3 regions of the Desulfosporosinus youngiae DSM 17734 genome follow, and region 1 is predicted to be linked to each of the others. Evidence: a T-box and tRNA genes for the amino acid it is inferred to sense, from the RefSeq annotation. Region 1 holds a T-box; the other regions hold tRNA genes.
What was found. A T-box is a leader RNA that pairs with one kind of tRNA and senses whether it is charged. The one in region 1 lies ahead of ileS (isoleucine--tRNA ligase), so its partner is inferred to be a tRNA-Ile.

Region 1 (4,226 bases):
CTTTTTGTTAAACCACTGGACCCAGGCGGGACGCGAGAAAATTGAGGTTCTGCTTGCTAACGGTGAACCGGACTTGCTGCCTGATAAGGGTGAAGAGCGGCGTATTACCGTTAATTCATCACGCCTGGATGCGGTAATCGCTAATGCTTTTAAAGTATCGAGGAGTACGGCACAGGAATTGATAATTCAAGGTAAGGTCAGAAGAGGGGGCATTGTGGTGTCCAAAGCGGATACGGAAGCTCAGCCTGATGATATGATCTCTTGCCGGGGGTATGGGCGAATTAAGCTTTTGGAAAGCACTCAGACGCGCAAAGAACGAATAGCATGGCAAATCATACTTTTCCGGTCACAACGGCATTAGGAGGGGATAAAATGGAAATGACACCTCTCGATATTCGAAATAAAACATTTCGCAAAGGCATTCGGGGCTTTCAATGTGAAGAAGTGGAAAAGTTTCTTGAGAACGTCAGTCAAGAATTTGAATCAGCCTATACTGAAAATTTTGAACTCCGAGAAAAAGCGAATAGGCTGGAAGCAGAAATCAGCCATTTTCGTGAAATCGAGAACACTTTACAACAGACGCTGGTGTTAGCTCAAAAAACCGCTGAAGATGTTAAAGAGGCGGCACGTCAAGAGGCAGCACTTATACTACGTGAGGCAGAGCATCAAAAACTGAGTAAAGTTTCTGAAGCACAGGAAAAGTGGGAAAGAATACAGGAAGAGATCCAGAGTCTTTCAAGAAAACGTGATTTATTGCGCACACAGCTGAAGTCTTTTCTGTTAGCCCACTTAGATCTGGAAGCTTTACAGGAGAAGAATGAAGGCATAGCTTAACGTGATTATAGCGAAGTGTTGCGAATCTGTTTATTTTTGTGGTAAAATGTTCTATAGATGACTTTGAAGGAGAAGGATTTCATCGATGTATAGATTAATTAGTGAGATATCTCCGAACTTTCTCATTCAAGGATTTGGATTGCATCAGGATGAGAATGAGATTTACGTTGGCAAAGTAGGGGGTCAAGAGGTTCAGCTTATCCCCATTGATCATTTACATTCAGATCATTTTCAAGCAGATGAGAAGGATACGAAAATTTTCAGCGTGGGGTTTGCGGAAGCGGACAGTCATTTTCGCTCTGGGGATGTGTTAATGACTGGGAGTGATGATTTATTGGATCGTGCATTTAGAGCCATGGATGAAATGGAGCAGCGTGGAGTTGTTGTCAGTTTGACGCCTCCTCAAGATTCTAAGCATTTATACCTATGTAAAGATCAAATGAACCCCTTTGTTCAGGAGTGGAGAAGCCGAAAGTTTTCCTTCCTGTGTCTGTGGATGGTAGATCCGGTCGACTCTGAAGGTCAAGCTAAACTGGTTTCTATCTTACGAAAAGTTATTTTAAAGGATTAATAATTGATACTGATTGTATAGTTTATAGCACTGATACCAATAATACGTTTAATACTATTAATATGTATAGACACGTTGAAAAGGACAGTCTTTGTCAGATAAGCTCAACAGCGAGCGGGGTATGGTGTGAGCCCGTGAGAAACGACAAAGAGAATCCCCTTGGAGTGAAACGCTGAATTTTAGTAAGCTTTGTTCGGTTTGTCTCCGTTAAAAGACTTCCGAGTGGCTATATGGCGACAAGGGTGGTACCGTGAGTGATAATCTCGCCCCTTTTTAGGGGTGGGGTTTTTTAGTTATACTATCTTGAAAAATTAAAAGACCTCAAAGGAAGGCAGCTTCTCGCACAGGAGTGAACTCATCGTACGTAGAGGCGGTAAGGCGCACAAAGCTTTCGTGGGAAGCGTAGCCACGGGTTCACTTCAGGTATTACCCGGAGGTTTGGCGAAGCTCCCCCGAAAGCGCGTGGGCGAGGCTCGGAGTGCTGAGTGAACGGATGTGCGAGAAGCTGCCCGACCCGAAGGAGTCTTAAGTCTTAAAATCTTAAAGGAGGAAAACAATTAATGGATTATCGCGATACATTAAACCTACCTGAAACTGATTTCCCGATGCGAGGAAATCTTCCTAAAAAGGAACCTGAAATCCTCAAAGCTTGGGAAGAAGAAAAGCTTTATGAAAAAGTACAGAAAGCCCGGGAAGGACGACCTAAATTTATCCTTCATGATGGTCCGCCCTATGCGAACGGAGATATTCATCTTGGGCATGCCATCAATAAAGTCTTGAAAGATATCATTGTCAAATACAAAACCATGATGGGTTTTGATGCGCCTTATGTGCCGGGATGGGATACCCATGGGCTTCCTATTGAGCAACAAGTTATTAAGAAATTAGGAGTCAACCGTCATGCGGTCTCGGCTCTGGAATTTCGGCAGAAATGTAAAGATTATGCTGAGAAATATGTCGGGATTCAACGTGAGGAATTTAAGCGGCTTGGAGTGCGCGGGGATTGGGACCATCCTTATCTGACGCTGCAAAAAGAGTACGAGGCCGCTCAAATCGGAGTTTTTGGGGATATGACCAAGAAAGGTTATATTTATAAGGGGTTAAAACCTGTCTACTGGTGCCCTTCTTGTGAGACGGCACTGGCTGAGGCTGAAATAGAATACGCAGATAAACCCGCTACAGCGATTTACGTTAAATTTGCAGTACGCAATGGGTTGAGTGTCCTTACCGAAGAAAATACATTTGTCGTTATTTGGACGACGACTCCTTGGACCTTGCCCGCAAACTTGGCGATCAGTGTACATCCTGAGTTGACTTATGCTGTGGTCAGTGCTCAGCAAGAACACTGGGTGGTTGCTGAGGGAATGCTGGATTCTTTACGATCTTTATGGCAATTGGAACTGCCGGTTGAGAGGACTCTCACTGGTAAGGAACTTGAAGGAGTCTTATGCAAAAATCCGCTCATGGATCGTGACTCCATGGTCATCTGCGGAGAACATGTCACCTTAGAAGCGGGTACAGGCTGTGTTCACACCGCACCGGCCCACGGGGAAGATGACTTCTTAGTTGGTAAGCAATATGGGCTGCCCGTCTTATGCCCGGTTGATCATCGAGGAAAGTTCACGTCAGAAGGTGGGGCCTATGCCGGACTTAAGACAGAAAAGGCGAATCCTGTGATCGTAGAAGATCTTAAGGGCACCGGAGATCTTGTTCTTGAAGAAACGATCAAACATAGTTATCCTCATTGTTGGCGCTGCAAGAGCCCGATTATCTTCCGGGCAACTGAACAATGGTTTGCTTCCATTGATGGCTTTCGTCAAGCGGCCTTGGATGAGATTGAGAAGGTTCGCTGGATTCCTGCCTGGGGAAGAGACCGGATCTTTAACATGATCGCAGATCGAGGAGACTGGTGTATTTCCCGACAAAGGACTTGGGGGGTTCCTATTCCTATTTTCTATTGTGAAGATTGCGGAAATGTGTTGGTGAACGACCAAACCATAGCAAAGGTTCAGGACTTTTTCCGTCAAGAAGGGTCAGATGCTTGGTTTGCCCATTCGCCTGCGGAATTGCTGCCTGAAGGAACCGCTTGTGAGTGCGGCGGTACGAAATTCCGCAAGGAGACGGATATTATGGACGTTTGGTTTGATTCCGGAACGAGCCATGCCGGCGTCTTAAAGCAGCGGGCTGAGCTTGCCTGGCCAGCGGATCTCTACCTGGAAGGGTCAGATCAGCACCGTGGCTGGTTCAATTCATCGTTATCAACTTCAGTTGCTGCTTTTGGTCAAGCACCTTATCGAAATGTGCTTACTCATGGTTTCGTCGTTGATGAGCAAGGTCGCAAGATGTCAAAATCTCTGGGCAATGGAGTCGATCCTCTTAAGGTTGTTCAGGAATTAGGTGCGGACATTCTGCGGCTCTGGGTAAGTTCCGTGGATTATAAAAATGATGTTGCTGCTTCTCCGCGTATTATGAAGCAAATGTCTGAAGCCTATCGTAAAATTCGTAATACCATGCGTTTCCTGCTAAGTAACCTCAATGATTTCGATCCGGCCAAAGATAAGGTGAGTTATCAAGAACTTCAGGAAATTGATCGCTGGGCTTTGCTTAAGCTATCTAAAGTCGTTGAACGGGTTCTGCTTGGATATGAGAGTTATGAATTCCATTGGGCTTATCATACCATTCATAATTTCTGTACCATTGAATTAAGTGCTGTTTATCTGGATATTGCTAAGGACAGACTTTATGTTGAAGGAAAAACATCCCTCCTTCGCCGCTCTGCCCAAACGGTCTTATACGAGGTTCTGGACGCCCTGGTCCGTCT
Region 2 (4,226 bases), 990 kb from region 1:
ATGAGAGGAATTCTATAGAATTCCGCAAGAGTTTCAAAAGAAATCATGAGTCAATCATCTTCTTCAAGTGAGAAGTTTGAATAACTTTTTTTGGAGAGTTTGATCCTGGCTCAGGACGAACGCTGGCGGCGTGCCTAACACATGCAAGTCGAACGGAGACTTTCGAAGAGTTTACTTAGAGAAAGTCTTAGTGGCGGACGGGTGAGTAACGCGTGGGTAACCTACCCATAAAGCCGGGACAACCCTTGGAAACGAGGGCTAATACCGGATAATCTTAAGATGTGGCATCACGACTTAAGGAAAGATGGCCTCTGAATATGCTATCGATTATGGATGGACCCGCGTCTGATTAGCTGGTTGGTGGGGTAAAGGCCTACCAAGGCGACGATCAGTAGCCGGCCTGAGAGGGTGAACGGCCACACTGGGACTGAGACACGGCCCAGACTCCTACGGGAGGCAGCAGTGGGGAATCTTCCGCAATGGACGAAAGTCTGACGGAGCAACGCCGCGTGTATGATGAAGGTCTTCGGATTGTAAAGTACTGTCTTTGGGGAAGAACGGTCTTCTTGAGAATATTGAGAGGACATGACGGTACCCAAGGAGGAAGCCCCGGCTAACTACGTGCCAGCAGCCGCGGTAATACGTAGGGGGCAAGCGTTGTCCGGAATTATTGGGCGTAAAGGGCGCGTAGGCGGATTTTTAAGTCTGGTGTGAAAGATCAGGGCTCAACCCTGAGAGTGCATCGGAAACTGGAGATCTTGAGGACAGGAGAGGAAAGTGGAATTCCACGTGTAGCGGTGAAATGCGTAGATATGTGGAGGAACACCAGTGGCGAAGGCGACTTTCTGGACTGTAACTGACGCTGAGGCGCGAAAGCGTGGGGAGCAAACAGGATTAGATACCCTGGTAGTCCACGCCGTAAACGATGAGTGCTAGGTGTAGAGGGTATCGACCCCTTCTGTGCCGCAGTTAACACAATAAGCACTCCGCCTGGGGAGTACGGCCGCAAGGTTGAAACTCAAAGGAATTGACGGGGGCCCGCACAAGCGGTGGAGCATGTGGTTTAATTCGACGCAACGCGAAGAACCTTACCAAGGCTTGACATCCTCTGAACCCCGCGGAAACATGGGGGTGCCCTTCGGGGAGCAGAGAGACAGGTGGTGCATGGTTGTCGTCAGCTCGTGTCGTGAGATGTTGGGTTAAGTCCCGCAACGAGCGCAACCCCTGTATTTAGTTGCTAACAAGTAAGGTTGAGCACTCTAGATAGACTGCCGGTGATAAACCGGAGGAAGGTGGGGATGACGTCAAATCATCATGCCCCTTATGTCTTGGGCTACACACGTGCTACAATGGCCGGTACAGACGGAAGCGAAGCCGTGAGGTGAAGCCAATCCGAGAAAGCCGGTCTCAGTTCGGATTGCAGGCTGCAACTCGCCTGCATGAAGTCGGAATCGCTAGTAATCGCAGGTCAGCATACTGCGGTGAATACGTTCCCGGGCCTTGTACACACCGCCCGTCACACCACGAAAGTCTGCAACACCCGAAGCCGGTGAGGTAACCCGAAAGGGAGCTAGCCGTCGAAGGTGGGGCCGATGATTGGGGTGAAGTCGTAACAAGGTAGCCGTATCGGAAGGTGCGGCTGGATCACCTCCTTTCTAAGGAGAACGGTTTAGAGCTCAGGCTTTAGACGAACATCCTATTGGTCGGTTCTTTCGGAGAGCAAAGTTGAGAAACTGAGTTTGACGAGAGATCAACAAAGAGTCGCAAGACTCAAGCCGAGGGATCGGCAACTCATTGGAGAGAGCTGTTGTTTAGTTTTGAGAGACCAGGTAATCGTGGTTCGAATGGAGAATTAAGAGTCACGATTAGTAATGGGAACTCAGCAAATTTAATGGGCCTGTAGCTCAGTTGGTTAGAGCGCACGACTGATAATCGTGAGGTCGATGGTTCGAATCCATCTAGGCCCACCAATTCAAGAAGTCAGAGGGCAGAAGCCGGAGGTCAGCAATGACCGAGCAGAACCGGTGTCATATGAACGTATGAACTGAATTTTGACGACTAACATCGAAAATGGGGGTATAGCTCAGCTGGGAGAGCACCTGCCTTGCAAGCAGGGGGTCAGCGGTTCGATCCCGCTTACCTCCACCATTGTTTTTATAAGTGTTCTTTGAAAACTGCATAGAGAAGAAAACTAGTAAAGTCAAAGAATTCACATCAAAACGCAAGTTTTGAGTAAACCTAGACGTAGCGATCAATAGGTCAAGCTACTAAGGGCGTACGGTGGATGCCTAGGCGCTAAGAGTCGAAGAAGGGCGCGGTTAACAGCGAAATGCCACGGGGAATCGTAAGCAGGTCTTGATCCGTGGATACCCGAATGGGGCAACCCAACCGGAGTCATGTCCGGTTATCCTCAACTGAATACATAGGTTGATGAAGACAACCCAGGGAACTGAAACATCTAAGTACCTGGAGGAAAAGAAAGAATCATCGATTCCCTGAGTAGCGGCGAGCGAAACGGGAAGAGCCCAAACCGAATCCTTCGGGATTCGGGGTTGTAGGACCCTCTTTTAAGTGAAGATCTCTAGCTGAAGAAGACTGGAATGTCTCGGCAAAGAAGGTAACACCCCTGTAAACGAAAGAGAACTAAACTGTGAGGGAATCCTGAGTACCGCGGGACACGTGAAACCCCGTGGGAAGCAGGGAGGACCACCTCCCAAGGCTAAATACTACTTAGCGACCGATAGCGAACCAGTACCGTGAGGGAAAGGTGAAAAGCACCTCGGAAGAGGAGTGAAAAAGAACCTGAAACCGTACGCTTACAAGCAGTCACAGCACGTTAGTGTAGTGGCGTGCCTTTTGTAGAATGAACCGGCGAGTTACGGTATGCAGCGAGGTTAAGGCGGGAAGCCGGAGCCGAAGCGAAAGCGAGTCTGAAAAGGGCGAAAGTTGCATGCTGTAGACCCGAAACCGTGTGATCTACCCATGGCCAGGGTGAAGGTGGGGTAAAACCCACTGGAGGCCCGAACTCACTGTCGTTGAAAAGGCAGGGGATGAGCTGTGGGTAGGGGTGAAATGCCAATCGAACACGGAGATAGCTGGTTCTCCCCGAAATAGCTTTAGGGCTAGCCTCAATTGATGAGCGATGGCGGTAGAGCACTGAATAGGCTAGGGGCCTTACCAGGTTACCGAACCTTATCAAACTCCGAATGCCATTGGATTTAGATTGGGAGTCAGACTGTGGGGGATAAGCTTCATAGTCGAAAGGGAAACAGCCCAGACCATCAGCTAAGGTCCCAAAGTATACACTAAGTGGGAAAGGATGTGGAATTGCACAGACAACCAGGATGTTGGCTCAGAAGCAGCCACCATTTAAAGAGTGCGTAATAGCTCACTGGTCGAGTGGTTCTGCGCCGAAAATGTAACGGGGCTCAAGTGTATCACCGAAGCTATGGCTTGCGCTTGATGCGCAGGGGTAGGGGAGCGTTCTATCAGCAGAGAAGTCATTCTGTAAGGAATGGTGGAGTGGATAGAAGTGAGAATGCCGGTATGAGTATGCGAAAAGGAAGGTGAGAATCCTTCCCGCCGAAAATCTAAGGTTTCCTGGGGAAGGCTCGTCCGCCCAGGGTAAGTCGGGACCTAAGCCGAGGCCGAAAGGCGTAGGTGATGGACAACTGGCTGAAATTCCAGTACCACCTGGAAATGTCTGAGCAATGGGGTGACACAGAAGGATAGGTTAAGCGTGCCGTTGGTCGAGCACGCCCAAGCGAGTAGGAGGTAGGGTAGGCAAATCCGCCCTGCGATACTCTGAGACGTGATGGGGAGCGAACATAAGTAGCGAAGTAACCGACTCCAGGCTGTCAAGAAAAACCTCTAGTGAGTGACCAGGTGCCCGTACCGTAAACCGACACAGGTAGATGGGGTGAGAATCCTAAGGCGCGCGAGAAAACCCTCGTTAAGGAACTCGGCAAAATAGCCCCGTAACTTCGGGAGAAGGGGCGCTCACTGAAGAGTGAGCCGCAGAGAAATGGTCCAGGCGACTGTTTAACAAAAACACAGGTCCCTGCAAATCCGAAAGGAGAAGTATAGGGGCTGACACCTGCCCGGTGCTGGAAGGTTAAGAGGAGAGGTTAGGGGCAACCCGAAGCTTTGAATTGAAGCCCCAGTAAACGGCGGCCGTAACTATAACGGTCCTAAGGTAGCGAAATTCCTTGTCAGGTAAGTTCTGA
Region 3 (4,226 bases), 2.6 Mb from region 1:
GAGTAACGCGTGGGTAACCTACCCATAAAGCCGGGACAACCCTTGGAAACGAGGGCTAATACCGGATAATCTTAAGACGTGGCATCGCGACTTAAGGAAAGATGGCCTCTGTATATGCTATCGATTATGGATGGACCCGCGTCTGATTAGCTGGTTGGTGGGGTAAAGGCCTACCAAGGCGACGATCAGTAGCCGGCCTGAGAGGGTGAACGGCCACACTGGGACTGAGACACGGCCCAGACTCCTACGGGAGGCAGCAGTGGGGAATCTTCCGCAATGGACGAAAGTCTGACGGAGCAACGCCGCGTGTATGATGAAGGTCTTCGGATTGTAAAGTACTGTCTTTGGGGAAGAACGGTGAGGTTGAAAATATTGATTTCACATGACGGTACCCAAGGAGGAAGCCCCGGCTAACTACGTGCCAGCAGCCGCGGTAATACGTAGGGGGCAAGCGTTGTCCGGAATTATTGGGCGTAAAGGGCGCGTAGGCGGATTTTTAAGTCTGGTGTGAAAGATCAGGGCTCAACCCTGAGAGTGCATCGGAAACTGGAGATCTTGAGGACAGGAGAGGAAAGTGGAATTCCACGTGTAGCGGTGAAATGCGTAGATATGTGGAGGAACACCAGTGGCGAAGGCGACTTTCTGGACTGTAACTGACGCTGAGGCGCGAAAGCGTGGGGAGCAAACAGGATTAGATACCCTGGTAGTCCACGCCGTAAACGATGAGTGCTAGGTGTAGAGGGTATCGACCCCTTCTGTGCCGCAGTTAACACAATAAGCACTCCGCCTGGGGAGTACGGCCGCAAGGTTGAAACTCAAAGGAATTGACGGGGGCCCGCACAAGCGGTGGAGCATGTGGTTTAATTCGACGCAACGCGAAGAACCTTACCAAGGCTTGACATCCTCTGAACCCCGTGGAAACATGGGGGTGCCCTTCGGGGAGCAGAGAGACAGGTGGTGCATGGTTGTCGTCAGCTCGTGTCGTGAGATGTTGGGTTAAGTCCCGCAACGAGCGCAACCCCTGTATTTAGTTGCTAACAAGTGAGGTTGAGCACTCTAGATAGACTGCCGGTGATAAACCGGAGGAAGGTGGGGATGACGTCAAATCATCATGCCCCTTATGTCTTGGGCTACACACGTGCTACAATGGCCGGTACAGACGGAAGCGAAGCCGTGAGGTGAAGCCAATCCGAGAAAGCCGGTCTCAGTTCGGATTGCAGGCTGCAACTCGCCTGCATGAAGTCGGAATCGCTAGTAATCGCAGGTCAGCATACTGCGGTGAATACGTTCCCGGGCCTTGTACACACCGCCCGTCACACCACGAAAGTCTGCAACACCCGAAGCCGGTGAGGTAACCCGAAAGGGAGCTAGCCGTCGAAGGTGGGGCCGATGATTGGGGTGAAGTCGTAACAAGGTAGCCGTATCGGAAGGTGCGGCTGGATCACCTCCTTTCTAAGGAGAACGGTTTAGAGCTTAGGCTTTAGACGAACATCCTATTGGTCGGTTCTTTCGGAGAGCAAGGTTGAGAAGCTGAGTTTGATGAGAGATCAATACGAGTCGAAAGACTCAAGACGAGGGATCGGCAACTCATTGGAGAGAGCTGTTGTTTAGTTTTGAGAGACCAGGTAATCGAGGCTCAATATTCGAGGTTCGAATGGAAATTCGCTCCGCGGATGGTGAATTGAGATGATCGGTGAAATGGAAACTCACAAATTAATTAAGTTCGAATATAGTAGTAAGACAGAGATTCCAAATGCCGCAAGGCATATCAAAATCGAAAATTGATCTACTAAACTTCGAATATCGAAATGGGCCTGTAGCTCAGTTGGTTAGAGCGCACGACTGATAATCGTGAGGTCGATGGTTCGAATCCATCTAGGCCCACCAATGGGGGTATAGCTCAGCTGGGAGAGCACCTGCCTTGCAAGCAGGGGGTCAGCGGTTCGATCCCGCTTACCTCCACCATTATCGAGGTTCGAGGCACGAAGTCCGATGTTCGAAAGAACTTAGACTCTGGTGCAAAGAATTTCGGCCATGTTCTTTGAAAACTGCATAGAGAAAGAAACTAGTAAAGTCAAAGAATTCACATCAAAACGCAAGTTTTGAGTAAACCTAGACGTAGCGATCAACTAGGTCAAGCTACTAAGGGCGTACGGTGGATGCCTAGGCGCTAAGAGTCGAAGAAGGGCGCGGTTAACAGCGAAATGCCACGGGGAATCGTAAGCAGGTTTTGATCCGTGGATACCCGAATGGGGCAACCCAACCGGAGTCATGTCCGGTTATCCTCAACTGAATACATAGGTTGATGAAGACAACCCGGGGAACTGAAACATCTAAGTACCCGGAGGAAAAGAAAGAATCATCGATTCCCTGAGTAGCGGCGAGCGAAACGGGAAGAGCCCAAACCGAATCCTTCGGGATTCGGGGTTGTAGGACCCTCTTTTAAGAATGGTTCCTTAGCTGAACAGGACTGGAACGTCCGGGCAGAGAAGGTAAGACCCCTGTAAACGAAAAGGAACCAAACTGTGAGGGAATCCTGAGTACCGCGGGACACGTGAAACCCCGTGGGAAGCAGGGAGGACCACCTCCCAAGGCTAAATACTACTTAGCGACCGATAGCGAACCAGTACCGTGAGGGAAAGGTGAAAAGCACCTCGGAAGAGGAGTGAAAAAGAACCTGAAACCGTGCGCTTACAAGCAGTCACAGCACGTTGGTGTAGTGGCGTGCCTTTTGTAGAATGAACCGGCGAGTTACGGTATGCAGCGAGGTTAAGGCGGGAAGCCGGAGCCGAAGCGAAAGCGAGTCTGAAGAGGGCGAAAGTTGCATGCTGTAGACCCGAAACCGTGTGATCTACCCATGGCCAGGGTGAAGGTGGGGTAAAACCCACTGGAGGCCCGAACTCACTGTCGTTGAAAAGGCAGGGGATGAGCTGTGGGTAGGGGTGAAATGCCAATCGAACACGGAGATAGCTGGTTCTCCCCGAAATAGCTTTAGGGCTAGCCTCAATTGATGAGCGATGGCGGTAGAGCACTGAATAGGCTAGGGGCCTTACCAGGTTACCGAACCTTATCAAACTCCGAATGCCATTGGATTTAGATTGGGAGTCAGACTGTGGGGGATAAGCTTCATAGTCGAAAGGGAAACAGCCCAGACCATCAGCTAAGGTCCCAAAGTATACACTAAGTGGGAAAGGATGTGGAATTGCACAGACAACCAGGATGTTGGCTCAGAAGCAGCCACCATTTAAAGAGTGCGTAATAGCTCACTGGTCGAGTGGTTCTGCGCCGAAAATGTAACGGGGCTCAAGTGTATCACCGAAGCTATGGCTTGCGCTTGATGCGCAGGGGTAGGGGAGCGTTCTATCAGCAGAGAAGTCATTCTGTAAGGAATGGTGGAGTGGATAGAAGTGAGAATGCCGGTATGAGTATGCGAAAAGGAAGGTGAGAATCCTTCCCGCCGAAAATCTAAGGTTTCCTGGGGAAGGCTCGTCCGCCCAGGGTAAGTCGGGACCTAAGCCGAGGCCGAAAGGCGTAGGTGATGGACAACTGGCTGAAATTCCAGTACCACCTGGAAATGTCTGAGCAATGGGGTGACACAGAAGGATAGGTTAAGCGTGCCGTTGGTCGAGCACGCCCAAGCGAGTAGGAGGTAGGGTAGGCAAATCCGCCCTGCGAGACTCTGAGACGTGATGGGGAGCGAACATAAGTAGCGAAGTAACCGACTCCAGGCTGTCAAGAAAAACCTCTAGTGAGTGACCAGGTGCCCGTACCGTAAACCGACACAGGTAGATGGGGTGAGAATCCTAAGGCGCGCGAGAAAACCCTCGTTAAGGAACTCGGCAAAATAGCCCCGTAACTTCGGGAGAAGGGGCGCTCACTGAAGAGTGAGCCGCAGAGAAATGGTCCAGGCGACTGTTTAACAAAAACACAGGTCCCTGCGAATCCGAAAGGAGAAGTATAGGGGCTGACACCTGCCCGGTGCTGGAAGGTTAAGAGGAGAGGTTAGGGGCAACCCGAAGCTTTGAATTGAAGCCCCAGTAAACGGCGGCCGTAACTATAACGGTCCTAAGGTAGCGAAATTCCTTGTCAGGTAAGTTCTGACCCGCACGAAAGGTGTAACGATCTGGACACTGTCTCAACGAGGGACTCGGCGAAATTGTAATACCCGTGAAGATGCGGGTTACCTGCGACAGGACAGAAAGACCCCATGGAGCTTTACTGCAGCT

Region 2: it has a tRNA-Ile gene. The T-box ahead of ileS (isoleucine--tRNA ligase) is inferred to sense a tRNA for this amino acid. The anticodon was not compared.
Region 3: it has a tRNA-Ile gene. The T-box ahead of ileS (isoleucine--tRNA ligase) is inferred to sense a tRNA for this amino acid. The anticodon was not compared.

The regions. Positions count from the first base shown of each region.
Region 1 covers NZ_CM001441.1:4,773,772-4,777,997, reverse strand. The annotation lists gene DESYODRAFT_RS22095 (YlmH family RNA-binding protein) at 1-361, shown strand, start outside; gene DESYODRAFT_RS22090 (DivIVA domain-containing protein) at 373-834, shown strand; gene DESYODRAFT_RS22085 (hypothetical protein) at 920-1,405, shown strand; T-box leader at 1,472-1,679, shown strand; gene ileS (isoleucine--tRNA ligase) at 1,966-4,226, shown strand, end outside.
Region 2 covers NZ_CM001441.1:107,710-111,935, forward strand. The annotation lists rRNA gene DESYODRAFT_RS00535 (16S ribosomal RNA) at 88-1,655, shown strand; tRNA gene DESYODRAFT_RS00540 (tRNA-Ile) at 1,894-1,970, shown strand; tRNA gene DESYODRAFT_RS00545 (tRNA-Ala) at 2,073-2,148, shown strand; rRNA gene DESYODRAFT_RS00550 (23S ribosomal RNA) at 2,258-4,226, shown strand, end outside.
Region 3 covers NZ_CM001441.1:2,168,467-2,172,692, forward strand. The annotation lists rRNA gene DESYODRAFT_RS10190 (16S ribosomal RNA) at 1-1,452, shown strand, start outside; tRNA gene DESYODRAFT_RS10195 (tRNA-Ile) at 1,811-1,887, shown strand; tRNA gene DESYODRAFT_RS10200 (tRNA-Ala) at 1,890-1,965, shown strand; rRNA gene DESYODRAFT_RS10205 (23S ribosomal RNA) at 2,133-4,226, shown strand, end outside.